DNA from 3 places in the Shigella sp. SIG6 genome. Region 3 is predicted to be linked to each of the others. Evidence: predicted binding sites of a transcription regulator. Region 3 holds the regulator's gene; each other region holds the start of a gene.

Region 1 (2,271 bases), on a different contig from region 3:
CGACCATTTCTGGACTGGCTTGTTGCTGGTGCAACTCTCCAATATCACTTTTGCCATCGGCATGGTGGGTTACAAACGCCTGATGGAAACTCGCCCGATGCCGCAGCATAACGCCTTTGCGTGGTTCTATCTTGGCGCGTTCCTGGTGGCGGTAATTGCATGGTTCTTGCTGGGAAATGCGCAGAAAATGCCGCAAACCACGTTGCAATGGGGCATTCTGGTGTTTCTTGGCGTGGTGGCTTCCGGGATTGGCTACTTTATGTGGAACTACGGCGCGACGCAGGTGGACGCCGGAACGCTGGGCATTATGAATAATATGCACGTTCCGGCAGGGCTGCTGGTAAACCTGGCTATCTGGCACCAACAGCCGCACTGGCCAACGTTTATTACAGGCGCGCTGGTGATCCTGGCCTCACTGTGGGTGCATCGTAAGTGGGTCGCTCCGCGCTCTTCACAAACGGCAGATGATCGCAGGCGTGATTGCGCGCTGAGCGAATAAACGCTTCCGTAACTGGCTGACGCTGCTCGCCATCGCGCACGGCGGCGTACAGTCGGCTCCACAAGCCTTCGCCCAGGGTTTTGGTCACCACCAGACCCTGGCGCTCAAAACTCTCTACTACCCAATGCGGTAGCGCGGCAATACCCATCCACGCGGCAACCATTTGAATCAACAATAAGGTGTTATCGACGCTTTTCAGTGACGGGCTGACGCCTGCCGGCTGAAGAAAATGCCGCCAGACATCCAGTCGACTACGCTGCACCGGATAAATTAATAGCGTCTCGCTGGCGAGATCTTCCGGTGTAATACGCGTTTTTGCCGCCAGTGGATGGTCAGGTGCTAACACCAGGCGTACTTCATAATCGAACATCGGCGAATAATGCAGGCCACTGCGCGGCAGGATATCGGAGGTCATCACCAGATCCAGCTCGCCCTGTTGCAACGCGGGCTGCGGGTCAAACGTCACGCCCGATTTAAAATCCATCTCTACCTGCGGCCAGTTCTTATGGAAATTTTCTAAAGCGGGTGTCAGCCACTGAATACAGCTATGGCACTCAATGGCAATGCGCAGACGCGTCTGCTGCGGTTCATTGCAGGCTTGCAGTGCCTGGCTGATTTGCGGCAGCACCTGGTTTGCCAGTTGCAACAGGATTTCTCCCTGCGGTGTAAAGCGTAGCGGCTGGCTCTTACGCACAAATAGCCGGAAGCCAAGGCGTTGTTCCAGATCGCTAAACTGGTGAGACAGGGCGGATTGCGTCTGATGCAACGTTGCCGCAGCGGCTGCGAGCGAGCCGCAGTTCCGCAACGCTTGTAGCGTTTTCAGGTGTTTTACTTCGATCATGAAAGTCCTTCACTTCGGCATGAATAATTTGCGCTTGAGGAATATACAGTAACCGCCAATTATGGATGTGTAAACATCTGGACGGCTAAAATCCTTCGTCTTTTAAATTTATGGTGCGTTGGCTGCGTTTCTCCACCCCGGTCACTTACTTCAGTAAGCTCCCGGCGATGAATAAACTTGCCGCCTTCCCTAAATTCAAAATCCATAGGATTTACATATAATTAGAGGAAGAAAAATGACAATATTGAATCACACCCTCGGTTTCCCTCGCGTTGGCCTGCGTCGCGAGCTGAAAAAAGCGCAAGAAAGTTATTGGGCGGGGAACTCCACGCGTGAAGAACTGCTGACAGTAGGGCGTGAACTGCGTGCTCGTCACTGGGATCAACAAAAGCAAGCGGGTATCGACCTGCTGCCGGTGGGCGATTTTGCCTGGTACGATCATGTACTGACCACCAGTTTGCTGCTGGGTAATGTTCCGCCACGTCATCAGAACAAAGACGGTTCGGTAGATATCGACACCCTGTTCCGTATTGGTCGTGGACGTGCGCCGACTGGCGAACCTGCGGCGGCAGCGGAAATGACCAAATGGTTTAACACCAACTATCACTACATGGTGCCGGAGTTCGTTAAAGGCCAACAGTTCAAACTGACCTGGACGCAGCTGCTGGAGGAAGTGGACGAGGCGCTGGCGCTGGGCCACAACGTTAAGCCTGTGCTGCTGGGGCCGGTTACTTACCTGTGGCTGGGGAAAGTGAAAGGTGAACAGTTTGACCGCCTTAGCCTGCTGAACGACATTCTGCCGGTTTATCAGCAAGTGCTGGCAGAACTGGCGAAACGCGGCATCGAGTGGGTACAGATTGATGAACCCGCGCTGGTACTGGAACTACCACAGGCGTGGCTGGACGCATACAAACCCGCTTACGACGCGCTC
Region 2 (2,271 bases), on a different contig from region 3:
TCCAGCTGATCGCTGACACGTATTCCCACGCAGTGAAACCAGAGGTGTAGCTGCCCTTCGCGCTCTTCCCGCGTCGCCCATTTGGTCACCGGCGCACCGGAAGATTGCGCCAGAGACGCCAGCCGCCAGAGTTTGCTTTGCACCTCAAACATCCCCAGCGCGCGGTTCATCTGTAAAATCAACCGATGCAGACGCACAATATCGTGGCTGCCGGTTTTCTCACTTAAATCGTTAAGAAATAACTCCGCCAGACCACGCAGCATCTCGGTGAGTTTTGCCAGCCGCTGGCAGATCTCCAGCAATTCATCAGGCAGTTCGCCCATCGCAAAACGGTGCTCTGCCTCCTGCCCGGCAGGCATGTAGAGATTGAGAATGTTGTTTAACGAGGCGATAAGCTCATACAACTCTTCACAATGCGCATTCAAACGTTCAGGGATCGCCAGCGGTGGGATGGTCTTCGGGCGAAACTGCTCCATGCAGGTAGCGACCAGTTTCGTGAACAAGTCCAGCTGTAGTCGATACCAGGGCGCGGTGATTTCAGTGCTCATCTCCAGCGCATCCCGGGCCACATCTGGCAGGTGATGACCTTCGTCCAGCACCAGCAGCAGATTTTTCGGGTCAGGCAGTACGGCTTCGCTTTCCATCGCCGCCATCACCAGCGCATGGTTTGCCACCACCACTTCCGCTTCCTGAATCTCCCGACGAGTAACAAAAAACGGGCATTCACGATAGTAGTAACAGTTACGGTTGAGGCAGCTGGCTTTGTCGGTACTCAAACGACGCCAGAGATCATCATCTATAGCGATATCCGTATGATCGCGCAGACCATCCCATTTATAAGTGTCGAGATCGCCCTTCAGCTTCGCACAACGTTTTTGCTCTTCCTGATTATTTGGCGTCAGTTCGTCGTCAAGAAACGCCAGCAGATCCTGTTGCGTGGGTTCAGTGCTGGCGAGCGCCGTCAGATTACGCGGACAAACGTAGCGCCCACGCCCGAAAGCGGCAGTGAATTTAAGATCGGGAATGATCTTTTTCAGCAGCGGTAAATCTTTGCTGTAAATCTGATCCTGCAACGCCACGTTGGCGGTACTCACCACCAGCGTTTTTTGCTCTTCGCGGGCAATGGCGATGCCGGGGATCAAATAGGAGAGCGTTTTCCCAACGCCGGTGGGGGCTTCAATCGCCAGATGCCGCCCTTCTTCTCCGGCCAGCGTTTTGGCGACGTCCGCAATCATCTGCCGCTGCGGCGCACGGGGAATAAAGTCGGGGATCTGTTCCTGAAGCGCCTTATACCAGGCGGCAATTTGCGCTTTAAGCGCGGCGGTTAATGCCATGAGAAAACCTGAAATACTGTATAAACAGCCAATATTGTGGCATTTTTCGGTTTTCAGGGGTAATGGTTTTTCTGTTTCTGGAAAGCGGCTCGCAATAACCACCAACATAATGCGGTTTAATGCCCGTTCGAGCACAAAGGATCCAACACGTCATGCAAGACACCATCATAAATTTCTACAGCACCAGCGATGACTACGGTGATTTTTCTAACTTTGCCGCCTGGCCCATCAAGGTTGACGGGAATACCTGACCCACCTCCGAACACTATTTTCAGGCACAAAAATTCCTTGATGAAAAATACCGCGAAGAGATCCGTCGGGTTTCTTCCCCCATGGTCGCCGCTCGCATGGGGCGTAATCGTTCCAAGCCACTTCGTAAAAACTGGGAGTCGGTTAAAGAACAGGTGATGCGTAAAGCACTTCGCGCTAAATTCGAACAGCATGCAGAACTGCGTGTGCTCTTGCTGGCAACCGCGCCCGCAAAACTGGTTGAGCATACGGAAAACGATGCTTACTGGGGAGACGGTGGTAATGGTAAGGGCAAGAATCGACTGGGCTACCTTTTAATGGAGTTGCGCGAACAATTGGCTATAGAGAAGTAACGTCTCGGTGGCTTATGGGCGGTAAAACAGATAAATTTTTTCCCGTGTTCTCAAATTGCTGACAAGTGCTTGTTGTGAAATGCCGGATGCGGCGTAAACGCCTTATCCGGCCTACAAAAGCATGCAAATTCAATATATTGCAGAGTTCACGTAGGCCTGATAAGCGTAGCGCATCAGGCAGTTTTGCGTTTGTTCATCAGCCTGATGCCGGGCATAGCCCGGCATAAAAGATTACTGCGCAGCGGCAGGTTTACGCGGACGGCGGCGACGTTGTTGTTCGCCTGCCGGTTTGGCATCGCCGAGGCGGCGAGACGGTTTTTCTGCAGGTTTCGCGC
Region 3 (2,271 bases):
CGCGTAGGCAAAACCATCAAGCGCATAGGCGGTAAAGGTGAGTAGCGTCATCAGAACCGCGTTAACAGCGATAATGTCACTCCCCAGTCGCGCACCAAGTACGGTGATCGCGCCGAAACAGAGTTGCAACAACAGCGAACGCAGCATGATATCGCGGTTAAGCGCCAGCAAGCGACGGAAGTTTCCTCGCCAGGCAGTTTTCAGCATTTCGCCGGAAATTCCGCGTAGTTTGAGGATTTTACGCACCATTAGCAGACCAATCAGCAATGTTGCATATTCCGCAATAACCGTCGCCAGCGCCGCGCCTGTTCCAGGACCGCTTCACTACCGCCAACAATATGCAGCGCCAGATCGATAATCGGCGTACGCAACAGCGCAATTAACGCCCCGGCCCCCAACGCCAACAGCAACGGTTGCACCAGCGCACGGGCTAATGCCTGAGGATTTTTGGCACCATAAGCCTGCGCAGTCAGCCCGGTGGTGCTCATGCGTAAAAACAGCAACAGCATAAAGAGAAAGCTGGTCGCCGTTGCACCAACCGCCACGCCGCCCAAATAAACCGGACTATCAAGATGACCAATTACCGCCGTATCGACCAGTCCCAGCAACGGAACGGTGATATTGGAGAAAATCATGGGTAAGGCGAGATGCCAGAGTGCTTTATCAGATGAAGTGAGGAATGCCATGCAGACAAGCCTGATGAAGAGAGATGAAAAACAAACCGCGACGCCAGGCGGCATCGCGGTCTCAGAGATATGTTACAGCCAGTCGCCGTTGCGAATAACCCCAACCGCCAGCCCTTCAATGGTGAAGCTCTGCTGACGAAGGTCAACGACAATTGGTTTAAACTCGCTATTTTCTGGCAACAGTTCGACTTTATTGCCCTGTTTTTTCAGGCGCTTAACGGTAACTTCGTCATCAATACGTGCGACAACGACCTGACCGTTACGTACATCCTGAGTTTTATGCACTGCCAGCAAGTCGCCATCCATAATGCCGATATCTTTCATCGACATCCCGCTGACGCGCAGCAGGAAATCAGCATTCGGCTTGAACAAGGAAGGATCGACCTGATAATGACCTTCAATATGCTGTTGCGCCAGAAGCGGTTCACCGGCAGCCACACGACCTACCAGCGGCAACCCTTCTTCCTCTTCCTGCAACAGACGAATCCCGCGTGATGCGCCGGAAACAATTTCAATAACGCCTTTGCGTGCCAGCGCCTTCAGATGTTCTTCAGCCGCGTTTGGGGAACGGAACCCCAAACGCTGCGCGATTTCCGCACGCGTCGGCGGCATACCTGTCTGGCTGATGTGATCACGGATGAGATCAAACACCTCTTGTTGCCTGGCCGTTAACGCTTTCATTCCGCCCCCTGGGTGTATATACAGTTATGCTGTGAGTATATACAGCAAAAGGCGATTTTGGAACCATAAACTGCACAATAAACCAGAGATTTATCGAAATCTGGAAGGGTTATCCAAAATGCGACCATAACAGGATGCACCAGGTAATCACGGCGACGATAATGGCAATCAGCACCGCGGCGGATCCCATATCTTTTGCGCGTCCGGAAAGCTCATGGTATTCAGAGCCAATTCGGTCAACCACTGCTTCGATGGCGCTATTGAGGATTTCCACAATCATCACCAGCATCACGGAGCTGATAAGCAGCACGCGGGTAATTGCGTCCACATCCAGCCAGCAGGCGATGACCACCGCCAACAATACCGCTACGCCTTCCTGACGGAATGCCGCTTCGTTGATCCATGCAGCGCGTAAACCTTTCCAGGAATAGCCAGCAGCTTTGATAATTCGGGTGAATCCAGTGGTATTATTGGCCATTGAAAGAACCTTTTTACATTATGAGCGTCAATATCAGTGTACCGTTAAATCCGATGATTCGGGTTTGCGTAACGCCGCGCGAAACATGAGCGGATACCACAGAATTTCCCATGACTTTCTGCTATCCTTGCCGCGCATTTGCATTATTAACCAGAGGCTTTACATCGTTTATGTCCGGCTGGCCACGAATTTACTACAAATTACTGAATTTACCATTAAGCATCCTGGTAAAAAGCAAGTCTATTCCGGCAGATCCTGCCCCGGAACTGGGGCTGGATACCTCTCGTCCAATTATGTACGTTTTACCGTACAACTCGAAAGCAGATTTGCTGACGTTGCGCGCCCAGTGTCTGGCACATGATTTGCCTGACCCGTTAGAGCCGCTGGAAATCGACGGCACGCTACTGCCGCGCTATGTGTTCATTC

What was found. Region 3 encodes LexA, which represses DNA repair genes until DNA is damaged. Its sites were predicted from a motif close to TNCTGTATGTACATACAGNA; they were not measured.
Region 1: the regulator LexA is predicted to act here: its motif matches at 1,372-1,391, upstream of metR (HTH-type transcriptional regulator MetR).
Region 2: the regulator LexA is predicted to act here: its motif matches at 1,349-1,368, upstream of dinG (ATP-dependent DNA helicase DinG).

What each region holds. Positions count from the first base shown of each region.
Region 1 covers NZ_JBQZXC010000033.1:10,755-13,025, forward strand. The annotation lists gene bioP (biotin transporter) at 1-499, shown strand, start outside; gene metR (HTH-type transcriptional regulator MetR) at 387-1,340, opposite strand; gene metE (5-methyltetrahydropteroyltriglutamate--homocysteine S-methyltransferase) at 1,576-2,271, shown strand, end outside.
Region 2 covers NZ_JBQZXC010000066.1:6,786-9,056, forward strand. The annotation lists gene dinG (ATP-dependent DNA helicase DinG) at 1-1,334, opposite strand, end outside; partial or broken gene ybiA (N-glycosidase YbiA) at 1,454-1,936, shown strand; gene rhlE (ATP-dependent RNA helicase RhlE) at 2,168-2,271, opposite strand, start outside.
Region 3 covers NZ_JBQZXC010000053.1:16,091-18,361, forward strand. The annotation lists partial or broken gene dinF (MATE family efflux transporter DinF) at 1-686, opposite strand, end outside; gene lexA (transcriptional repressor LexA) at 759-1,367, opposite strand; gene dgkA (diacylglycerol kinase) at 1,477-1,845, opposite strand; gene plsB (glycerol-3-phosphate 1-O-acyltransferase PlsB) at 2,016-2,271, shown strand, end outside.